Regions from separate parts of the Ciceribacter thiooxidans genome, predicted to be linked through region 1. Evidence: predicted binding sites of a transcription regulator. Region 1 holds the regulator's gene; the other holds the start of a gene.
What was found. Region 1 encodes PhoB, which activates phosphate uptake and scavenging genes when phosphate is short. Its sites were predicted from a motif close to TGTCATNNANCTGTCAT; they were not measured.
Positions count from the first base shown of each region.

Region 1 (9,963 bases):
GGCGTAACGCCGTCCGTGGAAACGATCGCCAAGGGTGAATATCCGGTTTCGCGTCCGCTCTACTTCTACGTCAAGAACGCTCACCTCGACGTGATCCCTGGCCTGCAGGAATACATCGAGTTCTTCGTCTCCGACGAAATGGCCGGTCCGGACGGCCCGCTGGCGGCATACGGCCTGGTTCCCGACCCGGAACTCGCCAAGACCCAGGCGGCCGTAAAGGCTCGCACGCCGATGGGTGCGTTGAACTAATCCGCTCTGACCGGTGGCGCGGTGATCGCGCCGCCGGTCTTGTTCTTTCTGGAGGTTGCTGGCGAGATGAGTCCGGGCATCGTTGTCCTTGTCGTGGCGGCAATTTCGGCCGTCGGGTATGTTCTCGGTCGGCGCCGAGCCGTGTCTCTCGCGGCGCGTGAGCGGGCTAAGCTTCACTCACTTCCCGCCTATTATGGTCAGACCGTCGCGCTGTTCGCGGCCGTTCCCGCCCTTGTCGTGCTTGTCGCGTGGTTGGTCGTTCAGCCTCTACTGATCGAAACGCGCGTCAGCGACATGATCCCCGACAGCGCAATACCGGAAGGCGGGGCGCGCAGCCTGGTCATGGCTGACGTCCGCCGGATTGCGGATGGCCTTGACGCGGTGCTGGCGCGCGGCGGCATCAGCGAGAGCGAGCTTTCGCAGATGCAGGCGGATGTCACCGACGTCCGCGGTCTTCTGGCCGGGATTGGTGTGGCTCTCGGTAACGACGTTCCGCCGCCGGTGTTTGAGGCGGCGAAGTCCTACCGTCAGATTTCCAAGACCGGCAACATCGTCGCCGGCGCCTTGGCCTTGGCCCTTTCGGTCGGTTTTGCTCTCTGGGCGTATCGCCGCATCGCGGTTGATCTGCGGGCGCGAAACATCAGCGAGCGTTTCGTTCGGGCCTTGCTTGTTTCAGCGTCGACGATCGCCATTCTCACGACGATCGGCATTATCGCGTCGCTGTTCTTCGAGACGTACTCTTTCTTCAAGATCTATCCGGCCCGGGACTTCTTCTTTTCCACCGTCTGGAACCCTCAGTTCCGTGGTGGTTCTGACCTTGGCATCCTGCCGCTGCTCTGGGGCACCTTCTACATTTCGCTGGTGGCGCTCGTCGTCGCCGTTCCGCTCGGCCTGATGATCGCGATATATCTCGCTGAATATGCTGGACCGTCCGTGCGCAGCCTGGTCAAGCCTGCCATCGAAGTGCTCGCCGGTATCCCGACGATCGTCTACGGTCTCTTTGCGCTCGTGACCGTCGGACCGTTTCTGCGCGACTGGATCGCGCAGCCCCTTGGGCTTGGAAATTCCTCATCTTCGGTGCTGACGGCTGGCATCGTCATGGGGATCATGATTATCCCCTTCGTGAGCTCCCTGTCCGACGATATTATCAACGCTGTCCCTCAGTCGCTGCGCGACGGTTCCTACGCTCTTGGTGCCACGCAGTCGGAGACAATCAGGCAGGTCGTGTTTCCGGCGGCCCTGCCGGGCATCGTGGGTGCGGTACTCCTGGCCGCGAGCCGCGCGATTGGCGAAACGATGATCGTGGTGCTCGGCGCAGGCGCGACCGCCAGGCTTTCACTCAATCCGTTCGAGGCGATGACGACGGTGACTGTGAAGATCGTCAGCCAGCTGACGGGCGACACCGAATTTGCCAGCCCCGAGACGCTGGTTGCCTTCGCCCTCGGCCTTACCTTGTTTGTCCTGACGCTCGGGCTGAACGTGCTGGCCCTCTACATCGTGCGCAAATACCGGGAGCAGTACGAATGACCGAGATTTCCGCGTTCTCCGCCTCGTCTGCCGAAGCCAGAGGCAAGTCGCTATATGCTGCCGACGAGAGAACCCGCCGGCGCAATGCGGCCGAGGCGCGTTTCCGGATGATGGGACGCATCGCCGTCATCATCGGTATTGTCGCCCTCATCGGGCTGCTGGCGTCGATCCTGTCGAACGGCCTGTCGTCCTTCCAGCAGACATACGTCTCGCTCGACATTTTTCTCGATCCAGCCAAGTTGGACAAGGCGGGCGACCGCAATCCGGAGGCGATCGCCAAGGTATCCACCTTCGGTTATGCGCCGCTGATCCAGAAGGCTCTCCAGGATGCGATGGCCGCGAAAGGTATTGCTGGCGACGGCGTCAATGCAAAGACAGCCGCAGAACTGATCTCCAAGGAAGCCCCGGCCGATCTGCGCAGGTTCGTCCTTGCCGATCCTTCGGCGATCGGCCAGACCGTCCGTTTCGATCTTCTCGCCGCCGGCCGTATCGATGGCTATTACAAGGGCCGCGTGACGATGGAGAGCGCCAAGCTCGACCGGAACATATCGCCCGAGCAGTTGATGCTGGCGGACAAGCTGAAGGAAGCGGGCATTCTGACGACCAACTTTAACTGGTCGTTCTTCACGGCACCGGACGCTTCCGATACGCGTCCGGAAGCCGCCGGTCTCGGTGTCGCCATCATCGGCTCCGCCTATATGATGCTCATCGTTTTCGTACTGTCACTGCCGCTTGGGGTTGCTGCCTCGATCTACCTGGAGGAATTCGCTCCGCAGAACAGGTTCACGGATCTGATCGAGGTGAATATCTCCAATCTTGCGGCGGTGCCTTCGATCGTGTTCGGTATTCTTGGCCTCGCGGTCCTCATCAACTTCGTGGGTTTGCCGCAGTCGGCGCCGATCGTCGGCGGCCTCGTACTGACGCTGATGACGTTGCCGACCATCATCATAGCCACGCGCGCGGCGCTGAAGGCAGTGCCGCCGTCGATCCGCGATGCAGCTCTCGGCGTCGGTGCGTCGAAGATGCAGGCGACCTTCCATCATGTATTGCCTTTGGCGATGCCGGGTATCCTCACAGGAACGATCATCGGTCTGGCTCGCGCCCTCGGGGAGACGGCGCCATTGCTGCTCATCGGCATGGTGGCGTTCGTCCGTGAGTATCCGGCCGGGCCACCAGAAGGCTTCTTCGACCCGGCATCCGCTCTTCCGGTCCAGATCTACAACTGGACGCAACGCGGCGACCCGGCCTTCGTGGAGCGCGCGTCCGGTGCGATCATCGTGCTTCTCGTATTTCTGCTGATGATGAACCTGATCGCGATCATTCTTCGCCGCCGCTTCGAGCGCCGTTGGTAAGAGGGCTGACTATGAGTAACATGCCGACTACAATGACGACCACGACGAAGGCTGCAACGATGAACGACTCGAAGATCTCGGCCCGCAAGGTTCAGGTGTTCTATGGCGACAAGCACGCGATCAAGGACGTTGACATCGAGATACCGCCGCGTTCGGTCACCGCCTTCATCGGACCTTCCGGCTGCGGCAAGTCGACCTTCCTGCGCTGCCTGAACCGCATGAACGACACGATCGCCAACTGCCGCGTCGAAGGACACATCTCCATCGACGGGGAGAACATCTACGATCCCAAGGTGGATCCGGTTCAACTGCGCGCCAAGGTCGGCATGGTGTTTCAGAAGCCGAATCCGTTCCCGAAATCGATCTATGAGAACGTCGCCTACGGCCCGCGCATTCATGGGCTCGCTCGCAAGAAGTCGGACATGGACGACATCGTCGCGTCGGCATTGCAGAAAGCCGGCCTCTGGAATGAAGTGAAGGATCGCCTCGATGCGCCCGGCACCGGGCTTTCGGGTGGCCAGCAGCAACGTCTCTGTATCGCCCGCGCCGTCGCCGTCAGCCCCGAGGTCATCCTGATGGACGAACCTTGTTCGGCACTCGATCCGATCGCGACCGCCAAGGTCGAGGAACTGATCCACGAGCTTCGCGCGAACTACACGATCGTCATCGTGACCCACTCCATGCAGCAGGCGGCGCGTGTGTCGCAGCGCACGGCGATGTTCCATCTCGGTGAGCTCGTCGAAGAAAACGATACCGACAAGATGTTCACCAATCCCGACGATCAGCGCACGCAGGACTACATCATGGGCCGCTTCGGCTGATGCCCTGTCATCGGTCGCGCTGACGCATTCATTCGAGGATCACGACATGTCATCGACACACATCTACTCCGCCTTCGACGAAGAACTGAAATACCTGATGCGCCGCATTTCCGAGATGGGCGGACTTGCCGAACAGATGGTGAGCGACAGCGTCCGGGCATTGGTCCAGGGCGACTCCGCGCTTGCGCACAAGGTCATCTCCGACGACGTCATCATGGACGCAGCAGAGCGCGAAATCGGCGACAAGGCTGTCATTACCATCGCCCGTCGTCAGCCCGTCGCCAGTGACCTTCGCGAGATCATCGGAGCGCTCAAGATCGCCAGCGACCTCGAACGGGTCGGCGATCTCGGCAAGAACAACGCCAAGCGCGCCATGGCGGTCCAGAGCGCCGGTATTCCACGCAAGCTGGCTCGCGGGATCGAACATCTCTCCGAGCTCGCGCTCGTTCAGCTGAAGGAAGTTCTCGACGTCTACTCGACCCGATCGGCGGAAAAGGCGAAATCGGTTCGTGACCGCGACGATGAGATCGATGCCGTCTACACGTCCCTGTTCAGGGAGCTGTTGACCTACATGATGGAAGATCCCCGCAACATCACCAGCTGCACGCATCTCCTCTTCTGTGCCAAGAACCTGGAGCGGATCGGCGATCATGCCACCAATATCGCCGAAACCATCTACTACATGACGACCGGGGCCCAGCCGGAAGGCGAGCGACCGAAGGAAGACCTGACGACGGATGTCGGCGTGGTCACCGAGTGATGCCGCTGCGGAGGATGAGCAAGCGATGCAGCCAAGAATAGTGGTGGTCGAAGACGAAGAGGCGCTGAGCGTACTCCTTCGTTACAATCTGGAAGCCGAAGGCTACGAGGTGGAGACGATTCCGCGCGGCGACGAGGCGGAACTGCGTCTCCAGGAAAGGGTTCCCGATCTCCTGCTGCTGGACTGGATGCTGCCGGGCGTCTCCGGGATTGAACTCTGCCGCAGGCTGCGGATGCGGCCGGAAACCGAACGCCTGCCGGTCATCATGCTGACGGCGCGCGGCGAGGAGAGCGAGCGGGTGCGCGGTCTCGCCACGGGGGCTGATGACTACGTCGTCAAGCCGTTTTCCACGCCGGAACTGATGGCGCGCGTCAAGGCGATGCTGCGGCGCGCGCGTCCCGAGGTGCTCTCGAGTGTCCTTCGCTGCGGCGACATCGAGCTTGACCGGGAGACGCACCGCGTTCATCGCAAGAGCCGCGAGGTTCGCCTCGGCCCGACCGAATTCCGGTTGCTGGAGTTCCTGATGTCGTCGCCCGGCCGCGTCTTCTCCCGATCGCAGCTTCTGGACGGCGTATGGGGGCACGACATCTATGTCGACGAACGCACCGTCGATGTCCATGTCGGACGCCTGCGCAAGGCGCTCAACTTTTCCAACATGCAGGACGTCATCCGCACCGTGCGCGGGGCAGGCTACTCGATGGAGGCCTGAGGTCCTGTCGTCTCATGTATAAAAAAACGGGCCCGCGGGGCCCGTTTTCTCTGCTGTGTCGGCGAAAGCTTACCGTTCCGCCTTGCGACGCTCGGAAACCGGCTGGTAGGCGAGCTTCGCGTGATAGCTGCAATAGGGTGAGGAATCGAGAGACTCGCAGCCGCAGAAGTGGAACTCGTCGCTCATCGGATCGCCGATCGGCCACTTGCAGGTACGCTCCGTGAGTTCCGTCAGGCCGAGGCGGCGGGAAATCGGAATCACGACGTTGGAGGAGGTTACGGCGCGGACCTCTTGGATGAGACCGATCTGGCCCTCTTCCTTCAGTATGGCGCCGCCTGCCGGCCGGGCGTTTGCACGGGTGGGAACGCGTGCAGCAAAGCCCGACGGACGAGGGGTCGGTGCCGGGCGTTTCGGCGTACGCGCCGGTGCCGTGCCGCCGCCGGACTTTGCGCGTCCCGGCAGGTTCAGACGGTGGACCTTGCCGATCACGGCATTCCTGCTGACTCCGCCGAGTTGCGCGGCGATCTGGCTTGCGCTCAGGCCTTCAGCCCAAAGCCTTTTCAGTTTTTCGACGCGCTCATCTGTCCAATTCATGCCATTATCTCCGCCGTCGCGATTTTGATGGCAGAATCCGTCACCGTTGCTTCGAACGAATCCGAAACAAAACTTCCTCGATACTTTCGGTGACTATTTCTGCCGCATGCAATCTTTTAATGTAAATTTAACCTAGTGTGGCGCTGACTCCGTGACAAGAGTCGGACGAATCAACGGGAATCGATTTTCAAGTTTTCCCCAACTTGCTGGTTGGCGTTGGCGCAAAAAATCAAAGCTGTGAAAGTCGTCCCGGCGTGACAAAAAACCTTTGCCTGTCGCAGTTTTGTTGACAGCGCAACGGGAAATGCCGATAGTGCCAGCCGCCGCCGAAAGGCGGCATTTTTGATTTTTTCGGGGATTTTTCTCCGGGAAATCGGATGATCGTTCTTGACATCTATCGGTTGCGAAGGAGCTGTTCCGCCATGGCTGAAGCCACGCCGCTTTACGAAACCTACCTGCGCGCGCCTTTGCGTTTCGAGCGCGGCGAAGGGGTTTGGCTGATTGCGGAGAATGGTGAGCGATATCTCGATTTCGCGGCCGGTGTTGCAGTGAATGCGCTCGGTCATGCGCATCCGCATCTCGTCGAGGCCCTGAAGGCGCAGGCCGGAAAGGTCTGGCACCTGTCGAACCTCTATGAGGTGCCGGGCCAGGAGACTCTGGGTGAACGGCTGACGAACGCGACCTTCGCCGACAAGGTGTTCTTCACCAATTCGGGCGCCGAGGCGCTGGAATGCGCGATCAAGACCGCGCGCCGCTATCATTTCTCGAAGGGGCACCCGGAGAAGTTCCACATCATTACCTTCGAGGGTGCCTTCCATGGCCGCACGCTGGCGACGATCGCTGCGGGAGGGCAGGCGAAGTACCTTGAAGGTTTCGGACCCAAGGCACCGGGCTTCGACCAGGTGCCGTTCGGCGATATCGAGGCGGTGAAGGCGGCGATCACCGATAATACGGCTGCAATCCTCATCGAGCCGGTGCAGGGTGAAGGCGGCATTCGTACGGCGTCCAATGAGTTCCTGCGGGCGCTTCGCCAGATCTGCGACGAAAAGGGGCTTCTCCTGATCCTCGACGAAGTCCAGTCGGGCGTCGGGCGCACAGGCAAGCTCTTCGCCCATGAATGGGCCGGCATCACGCCCGATATCATGGCCGTCGCCAAGGGTATCGGTGGCGGCTTTCCTCTGGGTGCCTGTCTTGCCACGGCGGAGGCTGCGTCCGGCATGAAAGCCGGAACGCACGGCTCGACCTACGGCGGCAATCCGTTGGCGATGGCCGTCGGCAACGCCGTGCTCGACGTTGTTCTTGCAGATGGTTTTCTGGAGCACGTGCGAGATGTGGCGCTGGTCTTCCGGCAGGGGCTCGCAGCGCTTCACGACCGCTTCCCCGACGTCATCGAGGATATCCGTGGCGAGGGCCTGATGCTCGGCATCAAGGCGAAGGTACCGAACGCAGAACTGCTGCAGGCCATGCGGGACGAGCACATTCTCAGCGTTCCGGCTGGCGACAATGTCATTCGCCTGCTGCCGCCGCTGATCACGACAGCGGAAGAAGCGCGCGAGGGGCTTTCGCGGATCGAGCGCGCGGCCGAACGGGTGCACGGCGCCCACGAAAAGCAGGCGGCACAAGCCTAAGCAGCAGAAATTCAGACAGGTTTTCCCATGGTATCTCCGAAGCATTTCCTCGACCTCTCGGCCGTTTCGTCCCACGATTTGCGCACCATCATGGATGACGCCCGTGTGCGGAAGCAGGCGACCAAATCCGGAACGGCGGACAAGCCGCTTGCCGGCAAGATGCTTGCGATGATCTTCGAAAAGCCGTCCACCCGCACGCGTGTGTCTTTCGACGTCGGTATGCGCCAGCTCGGTGGCGAGACCCTCTTCCTTTCCGGCACGGAAATGCAGCTCGGCCGTGCCGAAACGATCGGCGACACCGCAAAGGTCCTTTCGCGCTTCGTGGATGCGATCATGATCCGCACGACCGATCATTCGCGTCTCCTGGAGATGGCGGAGCACGCGACGGTTCCCGTCATCAACGCGCTGACCGACAGCACGCATCCCTGCCAGATCATGGCCGACATCATGACCTTCGAGGAGCATCGCGGTCCGGTGAAGGGCAAGACGCTCGCCTGGACCGGAGACGGCAACAATGTCCTGCATTCGCTCGTGGAAGGAGCCGCCCGCTTCGGCTACCGGATGAACATGGCCGTACCGCTCGGGTCCGAGCCGGACGACAAGTACCTCAACTGGGCGCGCGACAATGGCGGTGAAGTCATGCTTTGCCACGAGGCGGAGCGCGCCGTGGAAGGTGCTGACGCCGTCATTACCGATACCTGGATTTCGATGAACCAGGAGCACAAGGCCAGGGGGCACAACGTCTTCCAGCCCTACCAGGTGAACGGAGCGTTGATGGCGCATGCAAAGCCGGATGCCCTCTTCATGCATTGCCTGCCCGCACACCGCGGCGAAGAGGTCACCGACGAGGTGATCGACGGTCCGCAGTCCGTCGTGTTCGACGAGGCAGAGAACCGGCTGCACGCGCAGAAATCGATCCTCGCCTGGTGCCTTGGTGCGATCTGATCCGGTTTGCTCGCGCCTGTCGCATCCGGCTTGATCTTCTCGCCTGGGGACCCCATGTGAGCGGTAAATTCGGGACTGATGCGTCCCCGGCAATCAGGCGCCTGCGGCGCAAGGAGTACAATAATGGCAGACAAGGCCACTGAACTCGGCGAATTCGGTTTCGCCGGAGATGACCGTGTTGTTCCGTTTCAGGTGGAAGGTCTCGATGTGCGTGGCCGGGCCGTGCAGCTCGGCCCGCTGGTCAACACCATTCTCGCGCGGCACGACTATCCGGCGCCCGTCGCCCGCCTTCTGGCGGAGGCGATGGTCCTCACGGTCCTGATCGGTACGTCATTGAAATTTCAGGGTAAATTTACGGTACAGACGAAGAGCAACGGGCCGGTGGATCTCCTGGTCGTCGACTTCTCGACGCCGGAAGACGTGCGCGCCTATGCCCGCTTCGACGAGGATGCACTGAAAACGGCAGTCGAGGAAGACAGGACTTCACCGGAGGCCCTGCTCGGTGAAGGCGTGCTTGCATTCACCATCGACCAGGGCAGCTTCATGCAGCCTTACCAGGGCATCGTGCCTCTCGACGGTACCTCGCTCGAGGAGATTGCCGGGGTCTACTTCCGTCAGTCGGAACAGATTCCGACGCGGGTGCGTCTCGGCGTCGCCGAGTTCTTCGATCGCGACGAGGAGGGACATCCGCGCCGCGGCTGGCGGGCTGGAGGGCTGATTGCCCAGTTCTTGCCCGAGGCGCCGGAACGGATGCGCCAGCCGGACCTGCATGGTGGTGACGGTGACGACGGCGAGTATGTCTTTTCGGAGGACGATGCCTGGTCGGAAGCGCAGGTGCTCGTCGACACCGTCGACGCCGACGAACTGACCGATCCCCAAATCGGCATAGAGCGCCTCCTGTTCCGTCTATTCCATGAGCGCGGCGTGCGGGTTTACCAGCCGCAGCCGGTCTTCGACCGGTGCAGTTGTTCGCGGGAGAAGATAAAGGGAGTCTTGAAGAGCTTTTCCGACGAGGAGATCGAAGAGAGCCAGGAAGACGGCGCGATCACCGTCACCTGCGAATTCTGCTCGACCACCTACCGCTATGAAGCGGCCGAGGTTCGCGAAGTCTGAAATTGACGACGGCACCGTCCAGACCGGCGGTGCCGTTTTTCATTGCGGTTGGCTGCTCGGTCCGCCCGGCCTCAGTTGAGGACGCGCAGCATGCCCGGCGCGTCGAGCGAGAATGCCGGGATAGCCACCTCGAAGCGGTCGCCCTCATCGGTTTCCATCTGGTAATGGCCGAACATGACGCCTGAAGGCGTGTCGAGCGGGCAACCCGAGGAGTATTCGTAGGTGTCGCCGGGCCTCAGCTGCGGCTGCTCGCCGACAACGCCAG
Region 1 is NZ_CP059896.1:3,045,489-3,055,451, reverse strand. Features, by position in the region: gene H4I97_RS15055 (substrate-binding domain-containing protein) at 1-249, shown strand, start outside; gene pstC (phosphate ABC transporter permease subunit PstC) at 316-1,776, shown strand; gene pstA (phosphate ABC transporter permease PstA) at 1,884-3,128, shown strand; gene pstB (phosphate ABC transporter ATP-binding protein PstB) at 3,161-3,949, shown strand; gene phoU (phosphate signaling complex protein PhoU) at 3,996-4,709, shown strand; gene phoB (phosphate regulon transcriptional regulator PhoB) at 4,735-5,418, shown strand; gene H4I97_RS15025 (GcrA family cell cycle regulator) at 5,488-6,012, opposite strand; gene H4I97_RS15020 (aspartate aminotransferase family protein) at 6,435-7,640, shown strand; gene argF (ornithine carbamoyltransferase) at 7,668-8,585, shown strand; gene H4I97_RS15010 (Hsp33 family molecular chaperone) at 8,709-9,698, shown strand; gene apaG (Co2+/Mg2+ efflux protein ApaG) at 9,770-9,963, opposite strand, start outside.

Region 2 (9,963 bases), 120 kb from region 1:
TCGTCTCGTGGAGGTGTCGGCCTCAGAGACTGAACTTGTCGCCGAGATAAAGTCGCCGGACATCGGGATTGTTGACGATGTCATTGGCACGTCCGTGGGTCAGGACCTCGCCGGCGTGGATGATGTAGGCTCGGTCGATCAGACCGAGCGTCTCGCGCACGTTGTGATCGGTGATCAATACGCCGATCCCGCGCGCCGTCAGGTGGCGCACGAGGTTTTGAATGTCCGACACCGAAATCGGGTCGACGCCCGCGAAGGGCTCGTCGAGCAGCATGAACGTCGGGTCGGTCGCAAGGGCGCGGGCGATTTCCAGGCGACGCCGCTCGCCGCCGGACAAGGCGACGGCAGCAGATTTGCGCAACTTCTCGATGTGGAACTCATAGAGCAGTTCATCGAGTTTGGCTTCCCGCTTGTCGCGGTTCGGTTCATGAACCTCGAGGACAGCCCGGATGTTGTCTTCGACACTCAGGCCTCTGAAAATCGACGCTTCCTGCGGCAGGTAGCCGACGCCGAGGCGCGCTCGCCGGTACATCGGCATCGCCGTCACCTCGTTGCCGTCGATGGCGATCGTGCCTGCGTCGACGGGCACCAGACCCGTGATCATGTAGAAGCAGGTCGTCTTGCCGGCGCCGTTGGGGCCGAGCAGCCCGACGGCTTCCCCCCGGCGCACGACCAGCGACACCCCGTTGACGACGCGACGGGTGTTGTAGCTCTTTGTCAGGCCATGGGCGATCAATGTCCCCTGATAGCGCGTCTTGTCGAGGCGCGCCTCGTCGGGGCTCGGCTGCCGCGCCCGTAGCGCGCCGGACAGTGTTGAGGCAAAAGGAATCTTCACGTGCCGACCGGTCCGGTTACTTCTTCTGGGATTTCGGGTCGAGCTGGATCTGCACCCGGCCGCCGCAGCTGTCGAGTTTTGCTTCGCCGGTATTCATCTGAACCGTCAGTTTGCAGCCGACGAAGACGTTCTGGCCTTCCGACAGAACCACCCGGTCACCTTCGAGCACGAATACCTGGCGGTCCATGTCGAAATAGCCGCGTTCGGCGGTGGCCTGCTGGGTGCCGGAGGAAAGGAAGACCTTGTTGGTGACGTCTATCTTCTGAATGTCGGCGTTGCCGCTGGTCACCGAGGTGCTGTCGCCACGATAATGAACCGTCATGTTGCCTGACTGCAGGACCGTGGTGCCCTGTACGACCTTCACATTGCCGTTGAAGAGCGCAACCTTCTCCTGCTCGCGGATTTGCAGTTCGTCACTTTCGATCTGGATCGGCTTGTCGTTGGAAAGTTTCAGGCCGTCGAGGTTGCTTTTCGTCGCCTGTGCCAGAGCCGGTGCCGACCCAGCAACAGACATGCCGAAGGCAACCAGCAGCCCAGCCACCAAAACCGAATTCTGACGTTTGTCTTTCATGACTGGACCGGCTCTCAGTTGTCCGCTTTACGGATAGCGGACGGTTCGATGTTGACCCGAACTTTTCCCGCGAAGGTGATTACTCGCCCCTTATCTGTCATCTTGAGCGACTGCGCAACAATCGACGCTTCCTTTGCGGTGATGGCGACAGGGTCCTTGGTCTCCATGCTGCCGCCCTTGATGTCCAGGTGAGCAGACTTGAATGCAGCCTCGATGCCCGTGCTGAGCTTGATCGTGAAGGGCGCCGTCATGTCCAGTCGGTCGGTGGAGCGGTCGAAGACACCGCTTTCAGCGATGACGCGGGCGATGGTCTTGTCATCGATCGGAACCGCCGCTGCGATTGTCTCGAGAGTGATGATGTTCGGGTTCCTGATATCCTGAAGAGCGCGTTCGGCGCGCATGGAATAGCTGATGCCATCCGAGTTGCGCCCCGAAATGGCGGGCTTCTCCATCACGACCTTGCCATTCTCGATCCGCGCAGATTCCATTTTCACGTTTTCCGGGAGATAGGCCCGGATCACCGACACTGCGACGAAGGCGAGAGATATGACGAAGGCAGCCACCGGGAGCAGAACCTTGAGGTGGCGCACGCGTGCAGAATGCGCCACCGCCCTCTGGTAGGCGCGCACGTCCGGCTGAAGGCCGGCAGTCGCGGCACTCTCATCTACCCTGTTCAACATGAATCAGGCCTGTTCCAGAATAATATCGAGCGGGAATGGCCCCGCCCGCAGCCTGCCGCAACCGACACGACACATCGCATTAATAAGATCGCATGCCAATATGGAAATTGTTGGCGCGAATGCAAGTCCACGCCACCCCTGACGGACGACTTCCGTGCTCGCCGGGCACGTTGCGGAGTTTCGGCTAAGTTGTTTCTTGACGGTGCTTTTTTAGTTTGGCACCTTGGCTCCTCTATTGCAGGAAACCACAATCTCAGGGGGCGAGCGTGATCAAGTCGGAATTGGTGCAGATCGTCGCGGCGCGAAATCCGCATCTTTATCACCGTGACGTCGAGAACATCGTCAATGCTGTCCTAGACGAGATCACCGATGCGCTGGCTGCCGGTAACCGCGTCGAGCTTCGCGGCTTCGGCGCCTTCTCGGTCAAGAATCGCCCGTCTCGCTCGGGGCGCAATCCTCGGACCGGAGAATCGGTTTTCGTGGAGGAGAAGTGGGTGCCGTTCTTCAAGACCGGCAAGGAATTGCGCGAACGCCTCAATCCCGGGATGGGCGACCAGGACGGGGATTGAGCGGCCCCGTCAGCCTGAGCGCAAGCGAACCGCGCCGGGCGTTATTGGAATACGTCTGCCGAGGAGAGTGAGCGATGGTAAAGAAGATCGTCAATCTGATTGTGCTTGTACCGCTCGGCATCGTGCTTGTCGTGCTGTCCGTTGCCAATCGCCAGAGCGTGACGCTCGCGCTCAATCCTTTCCGGCCGGAGGATGCAGTGCTGTCGCTGACTGCGCCGTTCTTCGTTTTCCTGTTCCTCGCGGTCATGTTGGGAATTGTGATCGGTGGTGCTGTGGTGTGGCTTTCTCAGCGCAAGTATCGCAAGCGCGCCCGCACCGAGTCGCGCTCTGCCCAGCAATGGCAGGTGGAGGCCGAAAGGCACAAGGCGCGGGCGGAGCAGATCGCGGGCCGCGATCTGCCGCAGTTGCAATCCAAATAGGCTCGCCGTCGAAAGTCCTTAACGAGCCGAAAGCGCTTTCGCGTAAGCCGCTGTGGTGCTATGGGCTCGCGATCACTGGACGATCGACAAAGACAGGACCAAGGCGTGAAGAACAAAGAGCGCCGGCCGGCCCGCGGCAAGCCGGCGGGATTGGGCGGCAAGGGACCGAGAGACGGGAAATCGCCCGCCGCGGCTGTCACGAAGCCCGGCTCCGGCAAGAGCCGTGAGCACACCCGCCGACAGGCTGCGAAATCTATGCCCGAGAAGCCGCCGGCACAGGCAGACGAGCCCACTCGTATACTGCAGATCCGGGCCGGCGAACGCCCGGCCGAGCACGTTCCGCTCATCCTCGAGAGTCTCGGTGCCGGAGATTTCCATCTGATCGACAGCGGCGACGGCTTGAAGCTGGAGCAATACGGTCCTTATCGCATCATACGTCCCGAAGCGCAGGCTCTATGGCCGAAAGCGCTGCCGTCTCACGTCTGGGACAAGGCGGATGCAGTTTTCACCGGGGACACCGACGAGGACGGCATGGGGCGCTGGCGCTTCACCCGCGAGGCGCTTGGCGAGACCTGGCCGCTTTCGCTTCTCGGTGTCGATTTTCTCGGCCGCTTCACTGCCTTCCGCCACGTCGGGGTCTTCCCCGAGCAGATCGCACACTGGAGCTGGATGAAGGAACGCATCGAAGGTCATGGCCGGCCGCTGAAGGTGCTGAATCTCTTCGGCTACACGGGCGTCGCCTCGCTCGTCGCCGCCGCTGCCGGGGCCGAGGTCACCCACGTCGACGCGTCGAAGAAGGCGATCGGCTGGGCGCGCGAGAACCAGGCTTTGAGCCGACTCGAAAGGGCACCGATTCGGTGGATCTGCGACGACGCGATGAAGTTCATTCAGCGCGAAGAGCGTCGAGGCAGTCGCTATGACATCATCCTCACTGATCCGCCGAAATTCGGCCGAGGCCCCAACGGCGAGGTCTGGCAGCTCTTCGATCATCTACCGGCCATGCTCGACATTTGCCGGGAAATCCTGGCTCCGAAGGCACTCGGCCTCGTGCTGACGGCCTATTCGATCCGGGCTAGCTTCTATTCCATCCACGAACTGATGCGCGAGACCATGCGCGGCAAGGGCGGGATCGTGGAATCCGGCGAACTGGTGATCCGGGAGGCCGGACTCGACGGCAAGACGCCCGGCCGGGCGCTTTCAACATCACTCTTCAGCCGGTGGGTGCCGAAATGAACGACGATCTTCGCGAACAAGGCCCGCGCCGGGTTGGCCAGGTCAAGGAGGTGACGAGCCTTTCGAACCCGATCGTCAAGGATATCAAGGCGCTGTCCCTCAAAAAGACGCGGGACGAGACGAGGAGCTTCATGGCCGAGGGGCTGAAGCTCGTGATCGACGCGCTTGATCTCGGCTGGACCATCAAAGTCCTCGTTTATTCCAAAGCCGGCCGAGGCAAGCCGTTGGTCGAAAAGGTTGCCGCACGCGCCGTCGCGGCAGGCGGTCTGGTGCTCGAGGTAAACGATAAGGTGATGTCGGCCATCACACGTCGTGACAACCCGCAAATGGTAGCGGGCGTCTTCGAGCAGCGGTTCAGGGCGCTGAAGGACGTGCATCTCGGCAAGAACGAAACCTGGGTGGCGCTCGATCGCGTGCGCGATCCCGGCAATCTCGGAACCATCATCCGCACGGCCGATGCGGCCGGCGCTTCCGGTGTCATCCTGATCGGCGACTGCACCGATCCCTTCTCGCTCGAGACCGTGCGGGCCACCATGGGCTCACTGTTTGCGATGCCGCTGGTCAAGACCTCGGTCGAAGAGTTCGTTCGCTGGAAGGCGAAGTGCGGGGGACAGGTCGTCGCGACCCATCTTGCCGGTGCTGTCGACTATCGGACGATCGACTATAAGCGTAAGCCGGTCGTCGTTCTGATGGGCAACGAGCAGTCCGGACTTCCGGACGAACTTGCACGCGAGGCCGATGCGCTGGCGCGCATCCCACAGGCCGGTCGTGCCGACTCGCTCAATCTCGCTGTTGCGACGGGCGTGATGCTGTTCGAAGCGCGCCGCCACCTTCTGACGCTTGGCGATGCGAAATGACGAGACATCCGGCAATCTTCGCACGTCCGCTCCCGGCGATTTGTTTCATCGTGCTCGCTCTTCTTCTCGATCAGGCGATCAAATATCTCGTTGAGACATCGCTGCCGTTGCAGCAGCCGGTGCCTGTCATGCCGATGCTGGCGCTTTACCGAACCCACAATCTCGGCGTGGCCTTCTCGATGCTTTCCGACGCCCACGGCTGGTTCATAGTCGGACTGCGAATCGCCATCGTCGCATTCGTGTTCTGGCTCTGGAGGCGGACGAGTCCTGTCCACCACTTCGCCCATCTGGGCTTCGTGATGATCATTGCCGGAGCGATCGGCAACATCATCGACCGCTTCGTCTACGGGCACGTAATCGACTATGTTCTGTTCTACACCCAGACATGGTCGTTTGCCGTGTTCAATCTGGCCGATAGCCTGATTACCGTCGGTGCGGCTTTCATCATTCTCGACGAGTTCACGGTAACCCGGGCGAGGAAGGGGTAGAGGACTAATCGATCAGGCGCGACGCCGACTTTGTCGAATTGCGACAGTCGGACAAAGATGTTAGCGTGGCGCCTGTGACAGACCGTGTCACCTTCCTGTCGCATAGGCGTGGTTTATGACCCTGAAACGAAGCGGTTCCGGACGACTCGCCATGAACACTCAACTTCTCGACATCACGACCGCGGCCGACGGTGCGAACGCAGTCAATGCCGCAACGACGGCGCCGAATGATCTGCTCGGCAGGATCGGTACGCTCGAAACCCGCCTCACGCGCAGCGACTCCGAGATCGATGCGGCACAGTCCATTCGCTATAAGGTCTTTGTCGAGGAGATGCACGCGCAGGTCGCTCCGGAAGGAGCCAGACGCAAACGCGACGTCGATGGCTGGGATGCGCTCTGCGATCATCTTGTCGTGGTCGATCGTTCCATCGAGGGCGACCCGGAAGAACAGATCGTCGGCACCTACCGGCTGCTGCGGCAGGAGGTTGCCGAAGCCCATGGCGGCTTCTATTCGGCGTCCGAGTTTTCGATCGACCGGCTGATCGCCAGTCATCCCGGCAAGCGTTTCATCGAGCTCGGCCGCTCCTGTGTACTGCCGGAATATCGCAACAAGCGCACCATGGAACTGCTCTGGCACGGTGCCTGGGCTTACGCCTTGCGCCATCGCGGGGACGCCATGATCGGTTGCGCCTCGTTTCCCGGCGTGTATCCGGAGGAGCATGCGCTTGCGCTTTCCTTCCTGCATAATCACGCCGTTGCCGAAGGCGAATGGGCTGTCAAAGCACGCCCGGAACTCTATCGTGAAATGGATCTGATGCCGGTCGAGGCGATCAATGCCCGCAAAGCTGTCTCCTCGATGCCGCCGTTGATCAAGGGCTATCTGCGACTTGGTGCGATGTTCGGCTCTGGTGCCGTCGTCGACCATGCCTTCAACACGACCGACGTCTTGATCGTTCTGCCGATCTCTCGCATCTCGGACCGCTACCTCAATTATTACGGAACCGATGCGGGGCGGTTCGCAAGCTGACGTGCCGGAGGGGGCCGGGTTTTCTCGGCGATCCGGCGATCGTCGCATCGGATACCGGACCGGCGTTGGCGAAAGCGTAAGGCTCGAAAGGCAGATCCGCGATTTGCCGCTGGCTCATCGAAGCTATGACGGGATGGCTTAGCGGATCCCGCGGATAAGGGGTCTCGTCGGAGCGCAGCGAAGCGCTCTTTCTCCAGAAAAACTTGAACATTGGATCGCCTCCGGAATTCGCTACCCTCTGGCTGAACGACGCCAACGAGGGCAATCGACGCTGGAATTCTGGTGTGTGTACGAGGATACTGCTCCTTGTCTGGAGAAGCTTCAATTGAGATTTGGCGCCTTCTGCTATAGAAAATCTATATGAGGAACCTGAATCTCATTCATCTCAACGGTCTGAGGGCGTTGGAGGCGGTTGGTCGGCTCGGATCCCTGCAAGGAGCAGCCGATGAGCTTGGCGTCTCGGTCGGCGCCGTGAGCCAACAGGTCATCAAGGCCGAACGGCAACTCGGTCGGCAACTCTTCGAACGCACGCCGAAGGGCCTCGCCCCGACCAAGGCGTCGGCCGATATCCTGCCGCGACTCACCGAAGCCTTCAGCCTGCTGTCAGGCGCCGTCGCGGCAGCGCGAAGGCATGACGACAAGCTGCTGACGATCTCGGTCGCTCCCGTCTTTGCGGCGCGCTGGCTTGTGCACCGCTTGGGCGGGTTTTCCGCCCGTCATCCGGAAATCAATCTGAGGATGGACGCAACGACCCGGCTCGTCGACCCTTCTACCTCCGACATCGACCTCTGCATCCGGGTTGGCAAGGGGCACTGGCCGGGCGTGCGCTCCGAGCTCATTCTGGCGCAACGCGTCTTCCCGGTATGCTCACCGGCACTCGCCCGTGACCTCAAGGAACCCGCCGATATTCTGACGTTGCCGGCCGTCATCGATGGACACGCATTGTTCGGCTGGGATGTATGGCTGGAGTCGGCCGGTCTCGGCGGCCGTACACTCGCCACCCGGCACGTCTTCAACGAGGCATCGCTCTGCCTGGACGCGACGATTGCCGGACAGGGCGTGATGCTTGCCTGGCAGACGCTCGCTTCCCACGCCGTACAGACGGGCCAGCTCGTCATTCCCTTCGGGCCGTGGGCGCCGACCGGCGACGGCCACTATTTCGTGACCGCCCAAACCACCCGACGCAATCCGGCCGTCGAAGCCTTCAAGGCCTGGCTCCGGGAGGAACTGGCCGCCGACATGCGGGCGCTCGAATCGACTTTTGAACGATCGATCCGGTCGCACATACCGGCCCCGCCCGATCAGGCGACGGCATTGTAGGCTGCGATCGCCGCCATGTTGACGATGTCCGTGTCCTTCGCCCCCATCGAGGCGATCTGCACCGACTTCCCGAGGCCGACCAGAATTGGCCCCATGACGGTGGAGCCGCCGAGCTCCTGCAGCATTTTCGTGGAGATTGAAGCGGAGTGGATGGCCGGCATCACCAGCACGTTCGCGGTGCCCGAGAGGCGGCAGAAGGGATACTGTTCCATGCGGTGCGCATTGAGCGCCACATCCGCTCCCATCTCGCCGTCATACTCGAAGTCGACCCGGCGCGTGTCGAGGATCTTCACTGCCTCGCGCAGCCGTTCGGAACGTTCGCCGGTCGGATGTCCGAAGGTTGAATAGGCAAGCAGCGCCACCCGAGGCTCGTAGCCGAAACTGCGGGCGAAGCCGGCCGCCTCCTCCGCGATGTCGGCGAGCTCTTCGGCGGTCGGCATGTCGTGAACGGCGGTATCGGCGACGAGCACCGTCCGTCCACGGGTCAGCGCGAGCGACACGCCGATCACGCGGTGGCCCGGCTGCGGGTCGATACAGCGGCGGACATCCTCGAGCGCCGTCGAATAGTTGCGGGTTGTGCCGGTCACCATGGCATCGGCGTCGCCGAGCGTCACCATGCAGGCGGAGAAGTGGTTGCGGTCGGTGTTTATGAGACGCTGGCAGTCGCGCAGCAGGTAGCCTTTGCGCTGCAGTCGCGAGTAGAGATACTCGGTGTAAGCCTCGACGCGGGTCGAAAGACGCGCGTTGACCACTTCGATTCCCGGACGGTCGAGGTCGATGCCAGCCCGGGCAGCGGTGGCCTTGAGGGGATCGTCGCGACCGACGAGGATCGCCGTGCCGAGCCCCTGGTTGGCGAAGGCGATTGCGGCGCGCATCACCTGTTCTTCCTCGCCCTCGGCAAAGACGACGCGCTTCGGATGGTTACGCACCCGCTCGTAGAGGTGCTGCGTCGTTGCGGCGATCGGGTCGCGACGCGCCGAAAGCTCTCGCGCATAGGCGTCGAGATCGGTGATCGGCTTGCGCGCGACGCCGGTCTCCATCGCAGCCTTGGCGACGGCGACCGGTATGGCCGAGATCAGTCGCGGATCGAAAGGGACCGGGATGATGTACTCGGCGCCGAAGCGCGGACGGGTCCCCTGATAGGCGGCTGCCACATCGTCGGGAACGTCTTCCCGTGCCAACGCGGCGAGCGACCGCACCGCGGCGATCTTCATGGCGTCGTTGATCGAGGAGGCGCGGACGTCGAGCGCACCGCGGAAGATATAGGGGAAGCCGAGCACGTTGTTGACCTGGTTCGGGTAGTCCGACCGGCCGGTGGCCATGATCGCGTCGCTGCGGATATCGGCGACTTCTTCCGGCGTAATTTCCGGATCCGGATTGGCCATCGCAAAGATGATCGGGTTCGCGGCCATCGAGCGGATCATGTCGGCCGTAAACGCGCCCTTCTGGGAGAGCCCCAATACGACGTCGGCGCCTTCCATCGCTTCGGCGAGCGTGCGCCGGTCGGTCTTTACGGCATGGGCCGATTTCCACTGGTTCATGCCTTCCGGCCGGCCTTGGTAGATCACGCCCTTGGTGTCGCAAAGCGTGACGTTCTCCGGATTGAAGCCCATGGCCTTGATGAGCTCGATGCAGGCGATCGCCGCCGCGCCCGCGCCGTTGCAGACGAGCCGCGTGTTCTTGAAATCGCGTCCGGTGAGTTCGAGCGCATTGATCAACCCGGCTGCGGCGATGATCGCCGTGCCATGCTGGTCGTCGTGGAAGACCGGAATGTCCATGAGCTCGCGCAGGCGCTGCTCGATGATGAAGCAGTCCGGCGCCTTGATGTCCTCGAGGTTGATACCGCCGAAGGAAGGCCCGAGGTAGCGGACGCTATTAATGAATTCGTCGACGTTCTCGGTGTCGACTTCGAGGTCGATGGAATCGACATCGGCGAACCGCTTGAAGAGGACGGACTTGCCTTC
Region 2 is NZ_CP059896.1:3,161,534-3,171,496, reverse strand. Features, by position in the region: gene lptB (LPS export ABC transporter ATP-binding protein) at 23-811, opposite strand; gene H4I97_RS15590 (LptA/OstA family protein) at 852-1,406, opposite strand; gene lptC (LPS export ABC transporter periplasmic protein LptC) at 1,421-2,086, opposite strand; gene H4I97_RS15580 (integration host factor subunit beta) at 2,353-2,655, shown strand; gene H4I97_RS15575 (DUF1049 domain-containing protein) at 2,730-3,074, shown strand; gene H4I97_RS15570 (class I SAM-dependent methyltransferase) at 3,180-4,307, shown strand; gene H4I97_RS15565 (TrmH family RNA methyltransferase) at 4,304-5,164, shown strand; gene lspA (signal peptidase II) at 5,161-5,652, shown strand; gene olsB (l-ornithine N(alpha)-acyltransferase) at 5,804-6,679, shown strand; gene H4I97_RS15550 (LysR substrate-binding domain-containing protein) at 7,040-7,999, shown strand; gene H4I97_RS15545 (NADP-dependent malic enzyme) at 7,981-9,963, opposite strand, start outside.
Region 2: a site for PhoB is predicted at 5,738-5,754, ahead of olsB (l-ornithine N(alpha)-acyltransferase). Genes of this name have one in related genera too.